4 regions of the Streptomyces venetus genome follow, and region 1 is predicted to be linked to each of the others. Evidence: riboswitches for the same ligand, from Rfam matches in the RefSeq annotation. Region 1 holds a riboswitch; each other region holds the start of a gene.

Region 1 (4,745 bases):
GCACGCATCGTAATGAATCGACAGCACAGGGTCATGATCCGGCGCGCTGAGCACCGCCGATCCACCGGATCAGAGTCTCTGGATGCCCCAGAAGGCGGCGATGAGCACGGCGACCGCCGCGGCCACCACTGCGACGGCCCACGCGGCGCGCCGTATCCACGGGCTCACACTCCTTCGATGCCCGGGATGCCGCACACCATGCCGTGTGGAGGATGAGCGCGGGGAAGGGGGGGAACACGGGACAAGAGACACCTTCGAGGAGGAAGAGGCCATGGGGCCAGGCCGGCGATCGCTCTGCGCCGTCGTCATGGCAGCCGCGCTCTCGTCATCCGTCATTTCCTGCACGGACGACGAACCCCGGCCCCAGCCCGTCCCGTTCTCGACACCGGCCGGAACTTCGACTCGCCCCCTCCCGCCCACCACCTCCGCTACCCCCACGCCGACCGCAACCGCCCCCGAGGATCCGGCAGAGGCAGAGGAGCAGGTCCGCGACTCCTGGGCTCGCTTCTTCAGCCCGGAGACCTCGGTCGAGGAGAAAACGGACGTCGCTGAGAACGGCGGTTTGTACCAGCTGATGATCGAGGCACTCGCCAAGGACCCCAAGACCCGCGCCCTACGAGTGCGCGTCGATGCGGTGACCTTCACCTCCGGTCTGCACGCCCGTATCGACTACACCCTGTTCTCCGGAGACCGGAAGGTCGAACCGGACGGCCCGGGGACGTCCGTGCGGCAGGGAGACACATGGAAGGTCTCGGCGAAGACCGTGTGCTCCCTGACGAAGTACGGCGACGACGTCCCCCAGGCCCCGATCTGTTCGGAGCCCCGCGGCCAGGGCCCACGGGTCGGAGCCGCGCTGCCCGCACAGCACGGGCCCGCGCCGGGAGCATCCAACCGGTGACGGCTGTGTCCCGAACGCCGACTGTGTCCCGAACGCGGTGGACGACCCCGCCGGAGTCTCCGGTCGGGGCCGTCGGAAGGACGTGCTCACTGCGGCACGGGGGCTTTCCGTGTGCCACTGCTCTGTTCACCGGCACCGGCCCTCGAGGGAGCCATCACCCGTTCGGCGAGAGCTCCGAAGACCAGCCCGAAGGCAGTCCACAAAGTCACCTGTACGGCGAGCGCGGCCAGCCGGAACTCCCACAGCACGGCGGCCGGGAAGTGCTCCGGGACCTTGTTGAAGGACGGCAGGAACGCGTACGCGAGCCCGACGGCCAGGACGAAGAACGCGCCCGCGGCGACCGTTGCGTTCCAGTTGCCCAGCCGTGGCGCCAGGCGCTTGCCCAGGATCACCGCGCCGACGGTGAGCAGCACCCCGAGCACCATCATCAGGAAGTACAGCGTGGTGCGCTGGCCGATCGTGTCGGGATCACCGACCGCGGGCGGATTGGCCGGGTACTTCAGGAACGGCACGACGTACACGGCGACAAGGCCGGAGGCCGCGAGGAGCAGTGCACTCGCACGCGGCCCGAAGCGCCCGATACGGCCGAGCGCGAAGCAGTACGCGAGGGCGGCGATGCCGCCGAAGGCGACACCATAGATGAGTACACCGGTCGACAGGCCGGCAGTGGACTGCACGGTGCGGCTGACGACTTCCACGCCGTGTTCGTGTTCGTGGGCATGCGCTTCCTCATAGGCGATCGCCGCGTCGACGCTCGGCTCACCCAGGAAGTAGGAGACGAGGAGCGCGAGCAGGCCCGCGGCGAGTCCCGCGAGCATGCCGCGCACCAGAAGTTTGCGGACAGTTGCCGAGTTCATGGGCTCGTGCGTTCCCTGCTGCCGTCAGTGGCAGGGGAAGCCGAGCAGGTGGCGGGCGTCGTGCACCCATTCGTGAACGTCCTCTCCGCTCATCACGGAGGTGGCGCTCTGCTCGACCCCGACGAAGTAGAGCAGGACCAGCATCAGGATGCCGAAGAAGACCGCCCAGGGCGCGATGGCGCCGATCGGCAGTTTGGCGGGTACGGCGGTGGGTGTGGTGGTCGGCTGAGCGACAGACTGCGCCATGGCAGGCCCTCCTGGGGAACTCGCGTCCCGTCTCGGTGGTGCACAGGACGACGGGGCGGGTCTGACTTGCGCGGCCCGCACCAGGGGTGCGAACCGGGCTTACAGTGGCGCGACCGTGCCGGAATTCCACCGGCTTCCGCGAAATCCGTCGTCGATATCGACGAGAAGGTACCGCGCGGGGAGCGGTCGGCCAAGGGCGCGTGGAAGCACGACATTGAGGCACGGGGGCTGTGAAGTGCCTGAGACAGCAGCGGCGTTGGAGGCCAGGGCGGACGTATGACGAGCCGAGTGACGTTGATCTCACCAGCCATCAGCGCGGCGCTGCGGGAGGCCCGCTTCGACGACGGGTGCCCGTTGGACGCCTCCGGCCTGAAGCTTGCACGGGCATCGGCTGAGGGCCTTCCGCCGGTGGACCGTGCCTGGGTCGCTCCAGCAGTGCGCTGTCGTGAAACGGCGAAGGCTCTCGATCTGGACGCGACTGTCGTACCCGAGCTGGCCGGGCTGGATGTAGGGCGCTGGCGTGGCGCGACCCTGGCCGAGGTGAGCACACAGGAGCCGGCGGCAGTGGGCGAGTGGCTGGCGGATCCGGAGTCGGCACCACACGGCGGAGAGTCGGTACGGCACTTCTGCGATCGGATCGCCGCGTGGATGGAGTCGGCCGCGGAGTCGGCAGGCCGGAGCGTCGCCGTGGTGGAGCCGGAGGTGGTGCGGGCCGTGGGGGTGCGAGTGCTCGGCGCCCCAGAGTCGGCATTCTGGCGGATCGACGTCCCGCCTCTGTCCACAACGGAGCTCAGCGGGCGTGTGGGGCGCTGGAACATACGGCTCGGCCAGCCTCTCAGGCAGCCGACCGAGCCGCCCTGACAACGTCCTCTGGGCATATGAAGCCGCCGCTCAGAGCCTCGAAGCCCCGGGGCGCTACACCGTGCGAGGCAGCCAGGGCGCACCGGGGGCGGTCAGGGCGGCGGTCCGGTATGGAAGGTTCGGGGCTTCAGCCTCGCGTCCAATGGAGAGCATGACTGATCAGCCCTCGTCCACGGGGCTGCGCGGTGGAACCCTGGGACTCCACCCACCAGTGTTCGTCAGCCGCGGTGCAGCCAAGCCCTCTGGCGGCTCCCGACCGGAATGCCACTGGCGCTGTGACGATCGACAGGCGTCAAGCCCAGGTAATCAGCCCGCCCCTTCTCCTCCCCCTCCTCAATGTCCTCGCGGGCCTCACGTCCGGGCCGCAGCGACCACAGCAGCATCGTGAGCGCTGATCGGCAGCAGGAAACGTAGAACATGCGGGCACAGCGAACACTCCGGTGTCGGTTAAGGCACGCCGAAGCCAGGCGTGCATGGTGACGTGGTGCGGTGGAGTGCCGTGTGGTTACGGCGCGCAGGGCTGGGCCCGGTGCAGCAGGACCGTGAGCCGCTGCGGGCATGGCAGTGACGCTGCGGGTAGCGGTCGGCGCGCCGGCCGGGGCAGCGGTGTACCCGCCAGCCTCAGGACGAGGCCGATGACGTACAGCAGCCACGGCCACCAGCCACGCACCGTGCCACCATGTCCCGCACCACTCGTCGTCTGACCGTGGCCGGGATCAGCACGCGAGGGGCGCGGTACGTCACTCCCGCACACCCGCCAGCTCCACCGGGCGTCGGCGCAGGGCGAGCGCGGCCGGGACGGTCGCGGAGGCCACGGCGAGGACGGCACAGGCCGCCGTCGTCATGCCCAGGGCCTGCCACGGCAGCGTGATCGCGGCCGGGGCCGACAGCAGGGCGAGGGCGCCCCCCATTCCGGCCAGGTTCACGGCGGCGACCAGGAGGCCGAGGAGCGCGCCGGCCGCCACCACCGCCAGGGCCTCCGCGCCGGTCAGCCGCAGCACCTGCCACCGGGTGGCACCGGCCAGCCGCAGCGCCGCCAGGTCGCGGACCCGGTCGGACGTCGCCATGACCATGGTGTTGGACACCGAGATGCCCGTGTAGAGCAGGGCGATGCCGAGGACCAGCAGGAGGCCGAGGCGGGTGGTGCGGTTGGTGCCGGGGTGGCTGTCCCGGATCCACTGGTCCCGGGTGAGGACCTGCCCGTTCCCGGCGCCGAGCGCCGTGCGCAGGGCGGTGGCCACGGCTCCCGGCTCCGCCCCGGCGGCCAGGGCCACGTCCACCCGGTCGACCGTGGCGCCGGGGGCGTTGCGCGGGGTGAGGTAGACGCCGTTGCCGCCCGTGCCGGTGGTCATCACCGCGGCGATCCGCAGGGTGCGCGGCGTCCCGTCGCCCAGCCATACCCGGACCCGCTCGCCCACCCGGTGCCGCTGCCACTCCTCGTTGACGATGATCGAGTCGTCGTCGAGGCCGCCCACCTCCCCGGCGGACAGCGGCAGGCGCGCGGTGGCCGCCAGCGGGCCGGGGGCCGCGGCACGGGCCTCGGAGCGCACCAGGGCCACGCCGTCCTCCAGGACGTGGACGGCCGTGGAGGACGAGGGCGAGACGACCGTGCCCGGTACCGCCCGCAGCTTGCGCAGGGTGCTGGCGTCGAAGCCCGTTCCGCCCGCCGGGGTCACGACGAAGGCGGCGGTGGTGCGTTCGTCCGTCTCGGCGGCCCTCGCCCCGTTCAGGGTCGCGGTGGCGCCGAGCAGGGAACCCGCGAGGGCGACCGTGACCAGGACGGGGGCGGCGAGGGCGGCGGTACGGCGTACCCCGGCGGCGGTGTTCTCCCGCACCAGCAGGGCGCAGGCCCCCGGCAGCGGGGCGAGCAGCCTGACCAGGGG
Region 2 (4,745 bases), on a different contig from region 1:
CGCATGGCGACCGCGCCCGCGATGGCGGTGCGTTTGCGCTGCCCATAGGAGAGCAGATGGGTGGGCCGGTCGGCCAGGGCGGTGATGTCCAGCGCGGCGAGCGCCTCCGCCACCCGCGCCCGCACCTCCCCGTCGGGCAGACCGAGGTTCAGCGGACCGAACGACACGTCCTGTTCGACGGAGGCCGCGAACAACTGGTCGTCCGGGTCCTGCACCACCAGCTGGACGGTCGTCCGCAGCCGCGTCAGGCCCTTGCGGTCGTAGGTCACCGGCTGCCCCTCGACCGTCAACCGGCCCTCGTCCGGGCGCAGTCCGCCGCTGAGCAGCCGCATCAGCGTGGTCTTGCCGCTGCCGTTGCGGCCGAGCAGGGCGAGCGCACGCCCCTCGGCGATGTCGAAGTCGAGGCTGCTGAGCACGGCGGGGCCGTCCTCGTAGGCGAAGGACGCGCCCCGCAGGGCGACGAGGGCGGGCTCGCTCATGTCAGCGGCCTTTCCAGTGCGAAGGTGAGGACTGCCAGCGCCGCGAGGAGGGCACAACTGGCGGCCGTGAAGCGGACGGAGACGCGGGCTTCGGGCAGCAGGACGCGCAGCGTGCCGTCGTAGCCGCGCCCGGCGAGACCGGCCTGGAGGCGGGCCGCCCGGTCGAAGGCCCGGACGAACGCGGTGGCGCCGAGCCCGCCCAGCGAACGCCAGGCGGCGGCCCGCGAGGTGTGCCCGAGCCGGGCGGCCTGCGCGTCGCGGACCCGGCGCACGGAGTCCAGCAGCAGGAAGCTCATGCGGTACGTCACCAGCGCCACGTCCACGACGGGCGCCGGGATCCCGGCCCGGACCAGCCGCGGCAGCAGGTCCGACATGGGCGTCGTGAAGGCGAACAGCAGCACGCCCAGGGAGGCCGCGGAGGTGCGTAGCAGCAACTCACCGGCCCGGACCGGCCCGTCGTGGGCGAGGGAGACGAAACCCCCCGGGCCGCCGACCTGGACCAGCAGCGTGACCGCGCCCGTCACACAGAACCCCAACGGCACCCGATAGGCCCGCCACAGCCGTTGCCAGGGCACACCGGCCGGACCCAGCAGCACCACCAGGGCCGTCACGAGCACCAGGGCCGCGCCCGGCCAGGGCGGCAGCGAGACGGCCAGCACGGTCAGCCCCAGCCCGAGCACGGCCTTGTCCACGGGATGACGGCGGCGCCAGCGACTGCTGTGCGCCGCAGCGTCGATCGGCAGCACGCGACTCAGGCCCTCTCGACCGTGGACTCCTCGGCGGCGTCATGCTCCTGGCTCGCCGCGACCCGCTCCAGTGCCCGCTGCTCGCCCTGCCGCCGCCCCCGGCGCAGGCCGAAGTAGTAGGCGAGGACACCGGCGCCGAGCGCCGCCTGGAGGGAGAACAGGGCCGACTCGATCTCACCGGACGGCGGTTCGTACAGCGGCGAGAACCACGGCTTGTAGTCCGGCTTGATCTCGGTGATCGCCGTCTCGGCTTCGCCGTCGGAGCCCGTGAACGGCTCCTTCTTGTGGTCGCCGAGGCCGAGTGCGAGCGGCAGCACGGCGAGCGCGGCCACGAGGACCAGCAGCAGAACGTTGATCTTCGTGTTCCTGCTCATCGGGTCACCGCCTCGGTCCCGGCCTCGGTCCGGGACCGCTTCTCGGCGAGGAGCACACCCAGCCGGGTCAGTTCGCCCTTGCTGGACTGCACCAGCAGCCGCATCACGAGCACCGTCAGCAGACCCTCGCTCACCGCGAGCGGAATCTGCGTGACCGCGAAGATGGAGCCGAACTTGCCGAGCGCCCCCAGGAACCCGCTGCCCGGGTCGGGGAAGGCCAGCGCCAGCTGCACGCTGGTGACGCAGTAGGTGGACAGGTCGGCGACGAACGCGGCGAAGAACACGGTGACCATCAGCGGCACGTCGAACCGCCGCAGCAGCTTGTACACCGCGTATCCGGCCCAGGGCCCGACGATCGCCATGGAGAAGACGTTGGCGCCGAGCGTGGTGAGACCACCGTGCGCGAGCAGCAGGGCCTGGAAGAGCAGGGTGATGGTGCCCAGCACCGCCATGATGGGCGGCCGGAACAGGATGGCTCCCAGGCCCGTGCCGGTGGGGTGGGAACAACTGCCGGTGACGGAGGGCAGCTTCAGGGCGGACAGGACGAAGGTGAAGGCGCCGGAGGCACCGAGGAGCAGAGTGCTCTCGGGATGCTCGCGCACCTCACGGGTGAGTGACCGGGCCCCGTGGATGACGAACGGCGCCGACGCGACGCCCCAGGCGACCGCGTGCGCCGGAGGAAGGAAACCCTCGGCTATGTGCATGGCTCAGCAGACCCTCTCCAGCACCTCGTGGATGGTTGACGCGCCTTGGCCGGTCTCCTGGCTCACGGGTCCCACCGCCCGTACTCCGCCTTCCCGGGTCCCTGAGGACCCAGTGGCCGCCCGCGAGGGCCGGAGCCGGACTTCCCGATCACAGTGGCGAGGGCCGCACCGGCATCACACCGGATTTCCCGTTCACCAAGGCGTGGTGACAGTAGTGCCGGGACGAGGGCGATGACAAGCCACCCGAGGGGGCGCGCAAGGGGCGCCCCCCGGCACACCGGCGCAGAACTCCTCAGTCGTCGCCCTCGTCGTCATCGTCCCCCGCGCCCTCCTGGGACGGCTCGGGCTTCGCCTCCTGGGGCTTGTCCGCCTTCTCCGGCTTGGTGTCGCTCGTCTCCTCCGTCGGGGCCGTGGAGCTCGGTTCCGGGGCCGCGGAGGTCGGGGGAGCGGGCGCCGTGGTGGAGGGAGTGACATCGGCCACTGTGCCGACGGTCGGCGCCCCGTCGCCCGCCGGGGCGGACCCGAGAGGGTCGGCGGACTCGGCTGACGAGGGGGCGGCAGGGCTGCTCGCGGACGGGGACGCGTCGGGTTCCGTGCCCTGCGTCGCGGTGTCGTCGGGAGCGAACCACATCATGCCGGCGAGCATCGCGGCCAGGAAGAGGGCCGCAGCGGCGGCCGTCGCGGCCACGCGCGGCCGGTTGCCCGGCGCGTTGCGCGGAGCGGCACGACGTGAACGCCCCTCCCGGGCGGTGCGGGACCCCGTCGGCAGCGCGTACGTGGCCGGGGCGGAGCTCTCGGCCGCCGCGTACGTTCCCGGCTCGGAGGGCGGCGCCGGGAACGCGGCCTCCGGCAGCGGCTCGGGCAGACCCCGCCAGGCGCCGCCGGCGAACCACTCGGCGGTCTGCTGGGCCGTGGGCCGGTCCTCGGGCCGCTTGGCGAGCAGGGCGAGCAGGTAGCTCTCGAAGGCCGGCGGGAGACCGGTGACACCGAGTTCGCGAGGCGGCACGGGGGTGTTGTCGAGATGCTGGTGGAGGAGCGCCACGGCGGTGTCCGCCTGGAACGGCGGGCGGCCGCTGAGGAGCTGGTAGAGCACGCAGCCCAGGGAGTACATGTCGGAGGCGGGGCTCGCGGGCTTGCCCAGGGCCCGTTCCGGCGCCAGGTAGAGGCCGGTGCCGACGATCTGGCCGGTCGCCGTGAGTGCCGCGCCGGGATCGTCGAGGAAGCGCGCGATGCCGAAGTCACCGATCTTGAGCGTCCCGTGGACGTCCAGCAGCAGGTTGGCGGGCTTGACGTCCCGGTGCACGATGCCCTGCTCGTGCGCGGCGGCGAGTCCGGCGGCGGCCTGCGCGGCGAGGGTCGCCACCCGCTCGGCGGTGAGCGCGCCGGAGACGGCCAGCACTCCGGAGAGGCTGTCACCGTCGACCAGTTCCATCACCAGGAACAGCCGGTTGTCGTGCTCGCCGAAGTCCAGGACACCGACGAGGTTGGGGTGGTTGAGACGCCCGGCGGTCTGGGCCTCCAGACGGAACCGGGAGGCCGCCGTCGCGTCCGTGTCCTGCGGCAGCAGTAACTTGACGGCCACCGCCCTGGCGAGCATCTGGTCGTACGCACGCCAGACTTCTCCCATTCCGCCGCGCCCGATCTCAGTGTCCAGCCGGTAGCGGCCCGCTAGCAGCACTCGTCCTCGTCCTCATGCTCGTGGGAAGGTCGTCGCCGCAGGCGCAACTCCCCGCTTTCCCGCGGAGGTTGATGTGGGGGTGCCGCAGCCGACCCAGGATACTGGCGCCACGTGACCGCCGTGGCCACCCGTGTCAGGCGGCCGCGCCCTCCACCCGGCGCGGCAGCAGCGTCACCGCGAGGGCCGTCACGGCGGCGAGGACCAGCCAGGGCACGGCGGCCGGGAGGCCCAGGTCGAGCAGGAAGCCGGTGGCCGCGCTGCCCGCGAGCACGATCAGACCGGAGACGGACGACAGCGCACCCGTGTAGAGGCCGATCCGGCCTTCCTCGGCGAGGTCGGGCACCCAGGCCCGGGCGGCGGGCACGACCAGCATCTGCCCCACCGTCAGCAGCACCACGAAACCCGCGGCCGGCAGCAGCCCGGCGACGCCCGTCCAGCCGGCGGGGCGCGTGACGGCCACCACCGCGAAACCGGACGCGATCAGCAGCAGCCCGGCGGTCATGGAGCGGTGCAGGTCGAGCCGGTCGCCGGCCCACCCGGTCACGCGCAGCTGAGCGAAGACCACGAGCACCGAGGAGAGCGCGAACAGCCAGGACAGCGGCGCCTGGGAACCCGCCGCCCGCTGCACCTCGTCCGGAAGGGCCAGGTACAGCTGGTTGTAGGCGAGCAGGTACGAGCCGTACGCGCCGCACAGCGCCAGGAAGCGGCGGTCGCGCAACAGCGTCCGCACCCCGCCCCGCCGCGGGGCGCGGCCCCGGCCCGGG
Region 3 (4,745 bases), on a different contig from region 1:
CGGGCGATCTGCACCCGCTGGCGTTCGCCGCCCGAGAGGGTGTGCCAGGGCTGGCCGGCCCGGTCGGCGAGGCCGGTGCGTTCCAGGGCGGCACGCACCGCCCGCTCGTCGTCCGCCGTGCCGGCCGTCCAGGCGCGACGGTGCGGCACCCGGCCCAGCCGGACCACGTCGACGACCGTCAACTCGACCTGTGTGTCGGCCTGTTGCTCGACCACCGCGAGGCGGCGGGCGACGGTACGGCGGGGCAGGTCGCCCAGCGGGGTGCCGTCGAGGGTGACGACCCCGGCGGTCGGCGTGAGCAGCCCGGCCAGCAGCCTGAGCAGCGTGGACTTGCCGGAGCCGTTCGGGCCGAGGACACCGACGGTGGAGCCGGTCTCCGGCGCGAGGACGACGCCGTCGAGGATGAGGCGCCCGTCGGCGCGACGGCTGATCCGGTCGGCCCGGAGCCCGGCGCCCTCCACCGGCTCCCCCGCACGCGTCCGCACCCGGCTCACCGCACCCTCCGTGTCCGGTACAGCACCGCCACGAACGCCGGCACCCCGATCAGTGACGTCACGACTCCCACCGGCACCTCCTGCGGATCCAGGGCTGTTCGGGCCAGGGTGTCCACCCACACCAGGAACACCGCACCGGCGAGGGCCGTGACCGGCAGCAGCCGCGCGTGGCCGGGACCGGCCAGGGCCCGGGCGGCGTGCGGCAGGACCAGTCCGACGAAGCCGATCGCCCCGGCCGAGCTGACCAGCGCGGCCGTGAGCAGGGCCGTGACGCACAGCAGCACCAGCCGGGTGCGGGCCACCGACACCCCGAGGGCGGCCGCCGCGTCCTGCCCGAAGGCGAAGGCGTCGAGGGTACGGGCGTACGACAGGCACACCCCCAGCGCCACCGCCAGGACGGCCAGGCACAGCCACACGTCGGTCCAGCCCGCGCCGCTGAGCGAGCCGAGCAGCCAGAAGAGCACGCCACGGGTCGTCTCGGCGTCGGCGGAGGTCAGCACGACGAAGGAGGTGAGCGCGGAGAAGAGCTGCATGGCGGCGACACCCGCCAGGACGACCCGGTCGGTGGTGCCGCCCAGGGTGTGACTGAGCAGCAGCACCAGCGCGAAGGAGACCAGGGCGCCGAGGAACGCGCCGGCGGACAGCGAGAGGGCACCGCCGCCCACGCCCAGGACGACGACCAGGACCGCGCCGGTGGAGGCGCCCGAGGAGACGCCGAGGACGAACGGATCGGCCAGCGGGTTGCGCAGCAGCGACTGCATCACCGCCCCGCACACGGCCAGCCCCGCGCCGCACACGGCCGCGAGCAAGGTGCGCGGCAGGCGCAGCTGCCAGACGATGCCGTCCCGGATCGGCGTCAGGTCGGAGCTGCCGAGCCCCAGGTGGGCCGCGGCGACGGACCACACGTCGGTGACCCGGATGTCGGCCGGGCCGACGGTGATCGCCAGGGCCAGGGAGACGACCAGCAGGAAGACCCCGCCGGCGCCGAGCGCCAGTGCGCGAACGGTCACTTCGCGAGCCCGAACTCGCGCAGTCCGGCGGCGACCTGCTCCACGCCCTCGACCGTGCGGATGGTCGGATTCATGGCCTGCCCGCTCAGCAGCACATACCGCTTGTGCCGGACCGCGTCCATGTTCCTGGTGACGGGGTTGGACTCCAGGAAGGCGATCTTCTTCGCGGCCGACTCCGCGGTCTGCGACTCGCGGGTGAGGTCTCCGATGACGAGGACGTCCGGATCGCGGTCGGCGACCGTCTCCCAGTTGATCTGCGGCCACTCCTCGTGCGTGTCGTCGAAGACGTTCTTCGCGCCGAGGGCACGGGTGATGATGCCGGGCGCTCCGCAGCAGCCCGCCATGTAGGGCGACTCGGAGTTGGCGAACCAGTACAGGAGGGTGACGTCGGAGGCGTCGATGCCCTTCGTGGCCTTCGCCATCCGCCGCTGGAGGGAGGCCACGAGGTCGTCGCCGCGCTTCCTCACCCCGAAGACGGTCGCGAGGTCCCGTACCTCGCCGTAGATCGTGTCGATGCCGAGCGCCCCGGCGCGCGTGCCGTCGCCACCGGCCGAGTTGTCCTTTTCGGCGCAGTCGGACGGGGAGACGTAGGTGGGCACGCCGAGCTTCTCGAACTGCTCACGGGTGGCGACGCCGCCCTTGCCGAGGGTGGAGACGAAGGACGCGGCGACGAAGTCGGGGTCGGCGTCCAGCACCCGTTCGAACGACGGGTTGTCGTCGGCGATGCGCGGCACCTTCGCGTTCGCCTTCGCCAGGCCCTTCATCACCGGGTCGGTCCAGGTGGCCGTGCCCGCCATGCGGTCGGCGAGGCCGAGGGAGAGCATGATCTCGGTGGTGCCCTGGTTGAGGGAGACGGCGTGCTCGGGCGCGGCCGGGACGCGGACCTCGTGGCCGCAGTTGTCGAGGGTGACGGCGGCCTTCACGGTGTTCGGCTGCGCGTCGCCGCAGCCGGCCAGGAGGAGGGAGCCGGCCGTGAGCAGGACGGCGGCGCGGGCGGGTCGGGCGAGGGGCACGGACACCAGTCCTCAGTCGTCGAGGGCCCGATCGCGGAGCCCGGTCGTACGGTGCTCCCCCGCCGCGTGCGGCCGCGGGGGCCGCCAGCAGGTCTTCGGACTCGGGTTCACCCGGTGCGGGACGCCTTCCCGGACGACTCGCACGCCGTCCAGTGGCCGAGGCCCCGCCCGTCCCCCTCACCGCTGCGCGTCAGTTCCGGATTCGCACCGGATTCCCTGACCCACGTACATGGGTTCGACTGGCCTCGGCAAGCTATCACGGGGGCCGCCGGGGAATCACCGCGCGCCCTGCGCCGTTCTCCGGAGAGCAGGTCATTCCCGAGGTCGGAGGAGGCCGCCGGTGTACGGCGACGAGGAAACGGTCCGCAGGATCCTCACGGAGCTGGGCGACACCTGGGCCGTGGTGGGCCTGTCCTCGAACCAGGCGCGCGCGGCGTACGGCGTCGCCGCCGTGCTCCAGCGGTTCGGCAAGCGCGTCGTGCCCGTGCACCCCAAGGCGGAGACGGTGCACGGCGAGCGGGGGTACGCGAGTCTCGCGGACATTCCCTTCGACGTGGACGTCGTGGACGTGTTCGTGAACAGCGACCTGGCCGGTGCGGTCGCGGACGAGGCGGTCGCCAAGGGCGCCCGGGCCGTGTGGTTCCAGCTCGGGGTCGTCGACGCGGCGGCGTACGACCGGACCCGCGCGGCGGGCCTGGAGATGGTGATGGACCGCTGCCCGGCGATCGAGATCCCCCGACTCGGGTGACCGCGGCGGTCCCCGAGGCGGGGGCCCACCGGCCCGGGTCGCGTGCGGGGCGTGCCTCCATAATGAGCCCATGACCCACGCCGCCCCGCCTCCGAACTCCTGCACGCCGCAACGTTTCCCCGTCGTCGTCGTGGGCGCCGGGCCCGCCGGGCTGACCGTCGGCAACATCCTGCGGGCCGCGTCCGTGGACTGCCTGGTGCTGGAGACCGAGACCCGGGAGTTCGTCGAACAGCGGCCCCGGGCCGGCGTCATCGAGGAGTGGGCCGTGCGCGGCCTGGAGAAGCGGGGCCTCGCCCGGAACCTGCTGGACCGCGCGGAGCTGCACACCGCGTGCGAGTTCCGCTTCGAGGGCGAGCGGTTCCGGTTCCCCTTCGGCGAGCTGACGGGAAGTCACCATTTCGTCTATCCACAGCCGTTGCTGGTGACCGACCTGCTGCGTGAGTACGCCGACGTGCGGGGCGGGCAGGTCCGGTTCGGGGTCCGGGACGTGCGCCTGCACGACATCGACAGCGACCGCCCCTCGGTGTCGTACACCTGCCCTGAGACGGGTGAACAGCAGGTCGTGCACTGCGACTTCGTGGCCGGCTGCGACGGGGCACGCGGGGTGACCCGGGCCTCCCTGCCGCCGGAGCGGGTCCGTGTCGCACGGCACGACTACGGGACCGGCTGGCTGGCCCTGCTCGCCGAGGCCCCGCCCTCCGCCGACTGCGTGCTGTTCGGCTGCCACGCGAACGGGTTCGCCGGGCAGATGCCGCGCAGCCCGGAGGTGACCCGCTACTACCTCCAGTGCCCGCCGGGCGACGACCCGGAGAACTGGCCGCACGACCGCGTATGGGCCGAGCTCCAGGAGCGGCTCGGGGCGACGGGTGTGCCGCCGCTGACGGAGGGCCGGCTGATCGAGAAGCGCGTGCTGGACATGCACGACTACGTGGTCGAGCCGATGGTGCACGGCCGGCTCCACCTCGCCGGCGACGCGGCCCATCTGGTCGCGCCCATCGCCGCCAAGGGCATGAACCTGGCCCTGCACGACGCCTTCCTGCTCGGCGACGCGCTGGTGGCCCACCTGAACGACGGTGACGACAGCGGCCTCGGCGGCTATGCGCAGGCGTGCCTGCGGCGGGTGTGGGACTACCAGGAGTTCTCGCAGTGGCTGGCCGAGGTGTTCCACGGGCCGGCGTCGGGCGACCCGTTCCGCGCGGGCACCTCGATCGCCCGGCTGCGCCGCCTGTTCTCCTCGCCCCTGGCGGCCGCCGCCTTCGCCGAGAAGTACCTCGGGACGGCCGCGCGGCACTGACTCAGTCGTGGACGGGCCGGTCGGTGAGCCGGTGGTCGGCCACGTTCAGGGCCTCGTCCACGAGCCGGCGCAGATGGCCGTCGCGGAGTGAGCAGATCACCCGGCGGCCCTCCTTCCGTGTGTTCACCAGACCCGCGAGGCGCAGGCGGGCCAGGTGCTGGCTGACGGCCGGCCGCGCCGCCCCGC
Region 4 (4,745 bases), on a different contig from region 1:
CGAACGGCGCGGACGCGCGCTACCTGCCGCTGCCCAACCCGCTGCGCGGTGCCTGAAAGCCGCTCACCCGTCCGGACCCTCCGGCGGGGCACGGACGGCGGCCGGCGGTCAGGGTGGTGGTGGCTGTCCGTGCCGCGCCCCATCCGCGAGGAGAGGTATGACCGAGACCGACAGGGCCAGCGCCCTCGCCGCGCAGCCCGCGGGGCACCGTGACCCGGATCCCGCCAAGGCCGATCTCCGGCGGGTCGGGCTGCACCCCGACCACTGGTATCCGGTCGCCCTGTCCCGGCGCCTGCGCCGCGAGCGGGTGCTGGCCACCGCGTTCGCGGGTGAGCGCATCGCCCTCTTCCGCACCCGGAGCGGTGAGGTCCACGCGCTGGAGGACCGCTGCGCCCATCGGCAGGTGCCGCTGAGCATGGGAGTCGTGGAGGGCGAGACACTCCGCTGCCGCTACCACGCCTGGGCCTACCGCGGCGACGGCCGCGTCTCACAGATCCCGTACCTGGCCAAGGGCGACCGCCGGCCGCCCCGCGGTGTGCGCGGCTACCCCGTCCGCGAGGCGTACGGCCTGGTGTTCGTCTTCCCGGGCGACCCGCAGCGGGCCGCGGCCACGCCGCTGCCCGAGCTGCCGGCCTTCGGCTCACCGCGGTACCGGACCATGACGTACTCCAAGACCGTGCGCTGCCACTACTCGTTCATGCACGAGAACCTCCTCGACATGAACCACCAGTTCCTGCACCGGGGCGTGGTCGGCAGACTCCACCCCGAACTGCTGGGCTACCGGAGCGACGAGCGCTCGGTGGAGGCCGGCTACCTGTTCACCCACACCGGGGGAAGACGCAGCCGCAGCGCCGGCCTGCTGGCCTCCGAGGGGGTCGGGGGCGGCACCGCCGATGTCATGACGATCCGCACCGAGTACCCGTACCAGACCCTCGAACTGGTGCCGGAGAACGCCGACCGCCCGGCCTTCCGCCTCTGGGCGGCCTACGTCCCCGAGGACGCCGAGCAGCGCAGGTGTCACGCCTACGGCCTGCTCATGATCGAGAAACCCCGGATCCCCGGCCTCCTCCACCTGGCCTGGCCGTTCGTCCGGCGCTTCACCGAGCGCGTGTTCGCCGAGGACCGCATGGCGGTGGAAGCGGAGCAACGGGCCTGGGACGAGCAGGGGGAGGACCGCAACCACGAGGTGTTCCCGCTGATCCTCGACGTCCGCGAGGTGCTGCGCGCGAACGGCGTCCCCATCGAGGCCCGGCCCGCGGGGTGCGGCGGCGCCTCGCTGTGCGGGGGCGCGCGGCTCTCCGCCGGTGCCCAGGGTCAGGAGTGACCTGACGCCGTGGCCGTGGCGTCCGGCTCAGCGGCTTCCGGTGTGTCCGGGGTGTCCGGCGCGTTGTCGTCCAGGCCACCGCGGAGAGCGGCGATCGCGAAGGCCGTCATGGACGCCAGGCCGAGCAGCGCGAGCGGCCCCCAGATCGCCGGGATCGACCAGAGCGGCCAGTCGTTGGCGGACTGCGCCCACAGCGTCAGGACGGCCGCGCCGGCCATGCCGACGCCGTGCCCCCGTACCACCGAGGCCGCCTTCGCATGACGTCGGTCGCCCCGCGCGAACAGGGGCCACCCCCCGCCGACGACGGCGGGCAGCCCGAACGAGAAGCAGATCAGGGCGCCGCCGAGACGGTCCTCGGGCCACCCGACCGGTGAATCGGACGTCCGCTGCCGCCGATCGCCGTCGTCCCGCACCTCGACGACATCCCCGTGCCAGATCAGGCCCACGACCTTGTCGCCCGGCTCCAGCTCCGACACCACCGGATCGGCGTGCGGGAACGTCACCTCCCAGGGCTTGCCGGAGGGCAGCACCAACTCCGCCTCGGGTGAGGCGTTCCGCTCCCCGCGGTGCGTGTCGGCCCTGCGGACGGTGAACTCCTGCTCCCACCGGCACCCCGACGCCTTCAGCTGGACCGAGGCGCACGCCGGCGCGGCACGGAACTCCCGCTCCCGGTCCAGCGCTCCGCGCACCTCCAGGGCACTGGCCACCCCGAAGACGAGAGCCAGAACCCCCATCAGCAGCCACGCCACGCTCCCCGCCGTACGCCGCTTCCCCGCCCCCACCGAGCCTCCCCGTTCCTCACACAACCCCCTCGAACCGTACCCGAACCCGCCGGCGGGGCCCTGCCCGTGACCGCCGGGCGAAGCCGTAAAGCCGGTCGGCAACTGCCGTCCTGCCCCGGCCCCATGGCAAGATGACCGGCGAACAAGGCGACGGCGGAACGAGGAAGCCGGTGTGAATCCGGCGCGGTCCCGCCACTGTGATCGGTGAGCCGTTCCCGACAGGCCACTGCCCGCGAGGGTGGGAAGGCCGGGACCGGCGTCGACCCGAGAGCCAGGAGACTCACGCGGTCGCCTCCTCGACGAACCACCGGGGCGGATCTCCCCGGGAGAGAGGGAAGGTGCGGCATGTCCGCAACGCCGGCCGGAGGGCTTCCGTGCCGCATCGTCGTGTGCCGGGACTGCTGCTGCGGCAGCGGCAAGGTGACCGGTGTCGACCACACCGCCCAGACCGAGCGGCTGCGCGCTGCCGCGCCGGTCCGGATCTCCGACTGCCTCGACGTCTGCGACCAGGCCAACGTCATCGTCGTCCAGCCCTCCGCCGCGGGCCGGGCGGCCGGCGGGCGGCCGGTGTGGCTCGGGCTGGTCAACGACCCCGCCGCGACCGAGGACATCGTCTACTGGGTCCGGGAGGGCGGTCCCGGTGTCGCCCCCCGGCCCGAGATCCTCGACCTGTACGCCTTCAGCCCGCTCGCGAAACGGCGCCCGGGCCGCTCATGAGGACCACCGGCAGCTTCAGGACTCCTTTCCGTGCATCAGGGCGGGGTCGACCGTGCTGGGGCGTTCCGACCAGAACGCGGGGGCCGTCAGTCGCCACACGACCATCAGGACCACGCCCGTGAGGGCGATGCCGATGCCGATGACGAGCGGTGGGCCGATCCCGAACCACGAGACGCCGCTGTAGGAGTTGGCGGGGTCGGCCATGTCCGACACGGACTCCACCAGCAGCCATGCCAGCAGCCCGGCACCGACCAGCGGGCCGAGGCCGATCAGCAGGAAGTCGCGGACGCTGCGGGTCAGTTCGCGGCGGTAGTAGACCGCGCACGCCAGACCCGTGAGCGCGTAGTAGAACGCGATCAGCAGGGACAGGGCGGTCAGGGAGTCGAAGAGCGCGTTCTCGCTGATGTGGAAGAGGACGAGGTACCAGACGATGGCGATGCCCGCGACCCACCAGGTGCTCACGTCGGGGGTGCGGTACCGCGGGTGGATGCGGCCGAAGTGCGCGGGCAGGGCGTGCCGGCGTGCCATGGACAGCCCGGTGCGCGAGGCCGGGATGATCGTCGTCTGCGTGGAGGCGAGCGCGGACGTCGACACCGCCAGCAGCACCACCCAGTCCCAGCCGCCCATCGCCTCCTCGGCGAGCAGCGCGAAGATGAACTCCTCCTCCGCCGCGTTCTCGGCGAGGTAGGCCGTCCCGGCGTAGGCCACGACCGCGAAGGCGACCGCGACGTAGGTCACCAGCAGCAGCACCGTCGACCACACGGCCGCCTTGCCGGGCGCGATCGCCGAGTCCTCGACCTCCTCGGTGAGGTTGACCGCCGACTCCCAGCCCCAGTAGATGAACACGCCCAGCAGCAGGGACGAGGTGAGCGGCGCCCCGCCGGCTCCGAACGGGTTCAGCCAGCTGATCTTCGGCTCGACGGAGTCCAGGGTGCCGGTGTCGGCGTAGACGCGGTACAGGGCCACCACGGCGAAGGCGAGCAGGCAGGCGACCTGCGCCAGGATGAGGACGTTCTGCACCTTGGCCGACACGTCGATGCCGATGACGCAGACGGCCGTCATCACCAGGATGAGCAGCACGGTGAGCACCTGGCGCACGACGTCGTTGTCGGCCCAGCTGTCCAGGCCGACGGCGAGCAGGAAGAAGGTCACGGCGACGTCCGCGAGCGACCCGACCACCAGCACACCCGTCATCGTGATGGCCCAGCCGCCGAGCCATCCCGCCCACGGTCCCATGGCCCGGGTGACCCACGAGAAGGTCGTGCCGCAGTCCTGGTCCACCTTGTTGAGGTAGTAGAACGCGGACGCGATCAGCAGCATGGGCACGAACGACGCGACCATCACCCCGGGGGCGTAGATGCCGACCAGCGCCACGACCGGGCCGATGACCGCTGCCACGGAGTAGGCCGGGGAGGTCGCGTTGAGCCCGATGACCAGCGCGTCGAGGAACCCGATCGCGTCGGGCTTCAGACTCGCGGACGGTGGCGGCCCCGCGCCCGTGATCTCGTCGGCCATGCGCTTCACTCCCGTTGTGCGTGGACGGCTCCATACAACAGGCAGGGGTGAGGCATTTTTGCCATTGATGGCGCTTTCGTGGTTTATGTCGGGCTCCGGTCGGCATCAGGAATCGCTTCCGCGTACGAGGTGCCCGGTACGGTTGAGGGATGCTGCCCGAGGTCACCGCCACCCGCTACATCGCGCCCCTGCGTTCCGGCGGCTCCGTCCCCGGCATCGTGGAGGCCGACGACCTGGGTACCTACGTCGTGAAGTTCACCGGCTCCGCACAGGGCCGCAAGGCACTGGTCGCCGAGGTCGTCGTGGGTGAACTGGCCCGGGCTCTCGGGCTGCGGTTCCCCGAGCTGGTCCTGGTGCGCTTCGACCCGGGAATCGCCGACAACGAGCCGCACCAGGAGGTGCGGGAG

What was found. Region 1 has a riboswitch for cobalamin ahead of ABEA82_RS12135 (CbtB domain-containing protein). Riboswitches for the same ligand answer to the same signal wherever they lie in the genome.
Region 2: it holds a riboswitch for cobalamin, as region 1 does, so the genes downstream of both, ABEA82_RS26015 (energy-coupling factor ABC transporter permease) here and ABEA82_RS12135 (CbtB domain-containing protein) in region 1, are expected to answer to the same signal.
Region 3: it holds a riboswitch for cobalamin, as region 1 does, so the genes downstream of both, ABEA82_RS35235 (ABC transporter substrate-binding protein) here and ABEA82_RS12135 (CbtB domain-containing protein) in region 1, are expected to answer to the same signal.
Region 4: it holds a riboswitch for cobalamin, as region 1 does, so the genes downstream of both, ABEA82_RS22470 ((2Fe-2S) ferredoxin domain-containing protein) here and ABEA82_RS12135 (CbtB domain-containing protein) in region 1, are expected to answer to the same signal.

Annotation. Positions count from the first base shown of each region.
Region 1 covers NZ_BAABET010000003.1:503,088-507,832, reverse strand. The annotation lists gene ABEA82_RS38835 (MTB12 C-terminal domain-containing protein) at 272-898, shown strand; gene ABEA82_RS12140 (CbtA family protein) at 985-1,755, opposite strand; gene ABEA82_RS12135 (CbtB domain-containing protein) at 1,780-2,001, opposite strand; cobalamin riboswitch at 2,037-2,166, opposite strand; gene ABEA82_RS12130 (histidine phosphatase family protein) at 2,278-2,862, shown strand; gene ABEA82_RS12125 (FtsX-like permease family protein) at 3,603-4,745, opposite strand, start outside.
Region 2 covers NZ_BAABET010000008.1:178,601-183,345, reverse strand. The annotation lists gene ABEA82_RS26030 (energy-coupling factor ABC transporter ATP-binding protein) at 1-479, opposite strand, end outside; gene cbiQ (cobalt ECF transporter T component CbiQ) at 476-1,225, opposite strand; gene ABEA82_RS26020 (energy-coupling factor ABC transporter substrate-binding protein) at 1,231-1,599, opposite strand; gene ABEA82_RS26015 (energy-coupling factor ABC transporter permease) at 1,596-2,303, opposite strand; cobalamin riboswitch at 2,334-2,518, opposite strand; gene ABEA82_RS26010 (serine/threonine-protein kinase) at 2,596-3,930, opposite strand; gene ABEA82_RS26005 (MDR family MFS transporter) at 4,115-4,745, opposite strand, start outside.
Region 3 covers NZ_BAABET010000014.1:72,213-76,957, reverse strand. The annotation lists gene ABEA82_RS35245 (ABC transporter ATP-binding protein) at 1-461, opposite strand, end outside; gene ABEA82_RS35240 (FecCD family ABC transporter permease) at 491-1,504, opposite strand; gene ABEA82_RS35235 (ABC transporter substrate-binding protein) at 1,501-2,517, opposite strand; cobalamin riboswitch at 2,601-2,761, opposite strand; gene ABEA82_RS35230 (CoA-binding protein) at 2,858-3,265, shown strand; gene ABEA82_RS35225 (4-hydroxybenzoate 3-monooxygenase) at 3,336-4,559, shown strand; gene ABEA82_RS35220 (ArsR/SmtB family transcription factor) at 4,561-4,745, opposite strand, start outside.
Region 4 covers NZ_BAABET010000006.1:544,522-549,266, reverse strand. The annotation lists gene ABEA82_RS22485 (IucA/IucC family protein) at 1-56, shown strand, start outside; gene ABEA82_RS22480 (Rieske 2Fe-2S domain-containing protein) at 158-1,324, shown strand; gene ABEA82_RS22475 (hypothetical protein) at 1,315-2,106, opposite strand; cobalamin riboswitch at 2,267-2,388, shown strand; gene ABEA82_RS22470 ((2Fe-2S) ferredoxin domain-containing protein) at 2,452-2,823, shown strand; gene ABEA82_RS22465 (APC family permease) at 2,839-4,338, opposite strand; gene ABEA82_RS22460 (HipA family kinase) at 4,488-4,745, shown strand, end outside.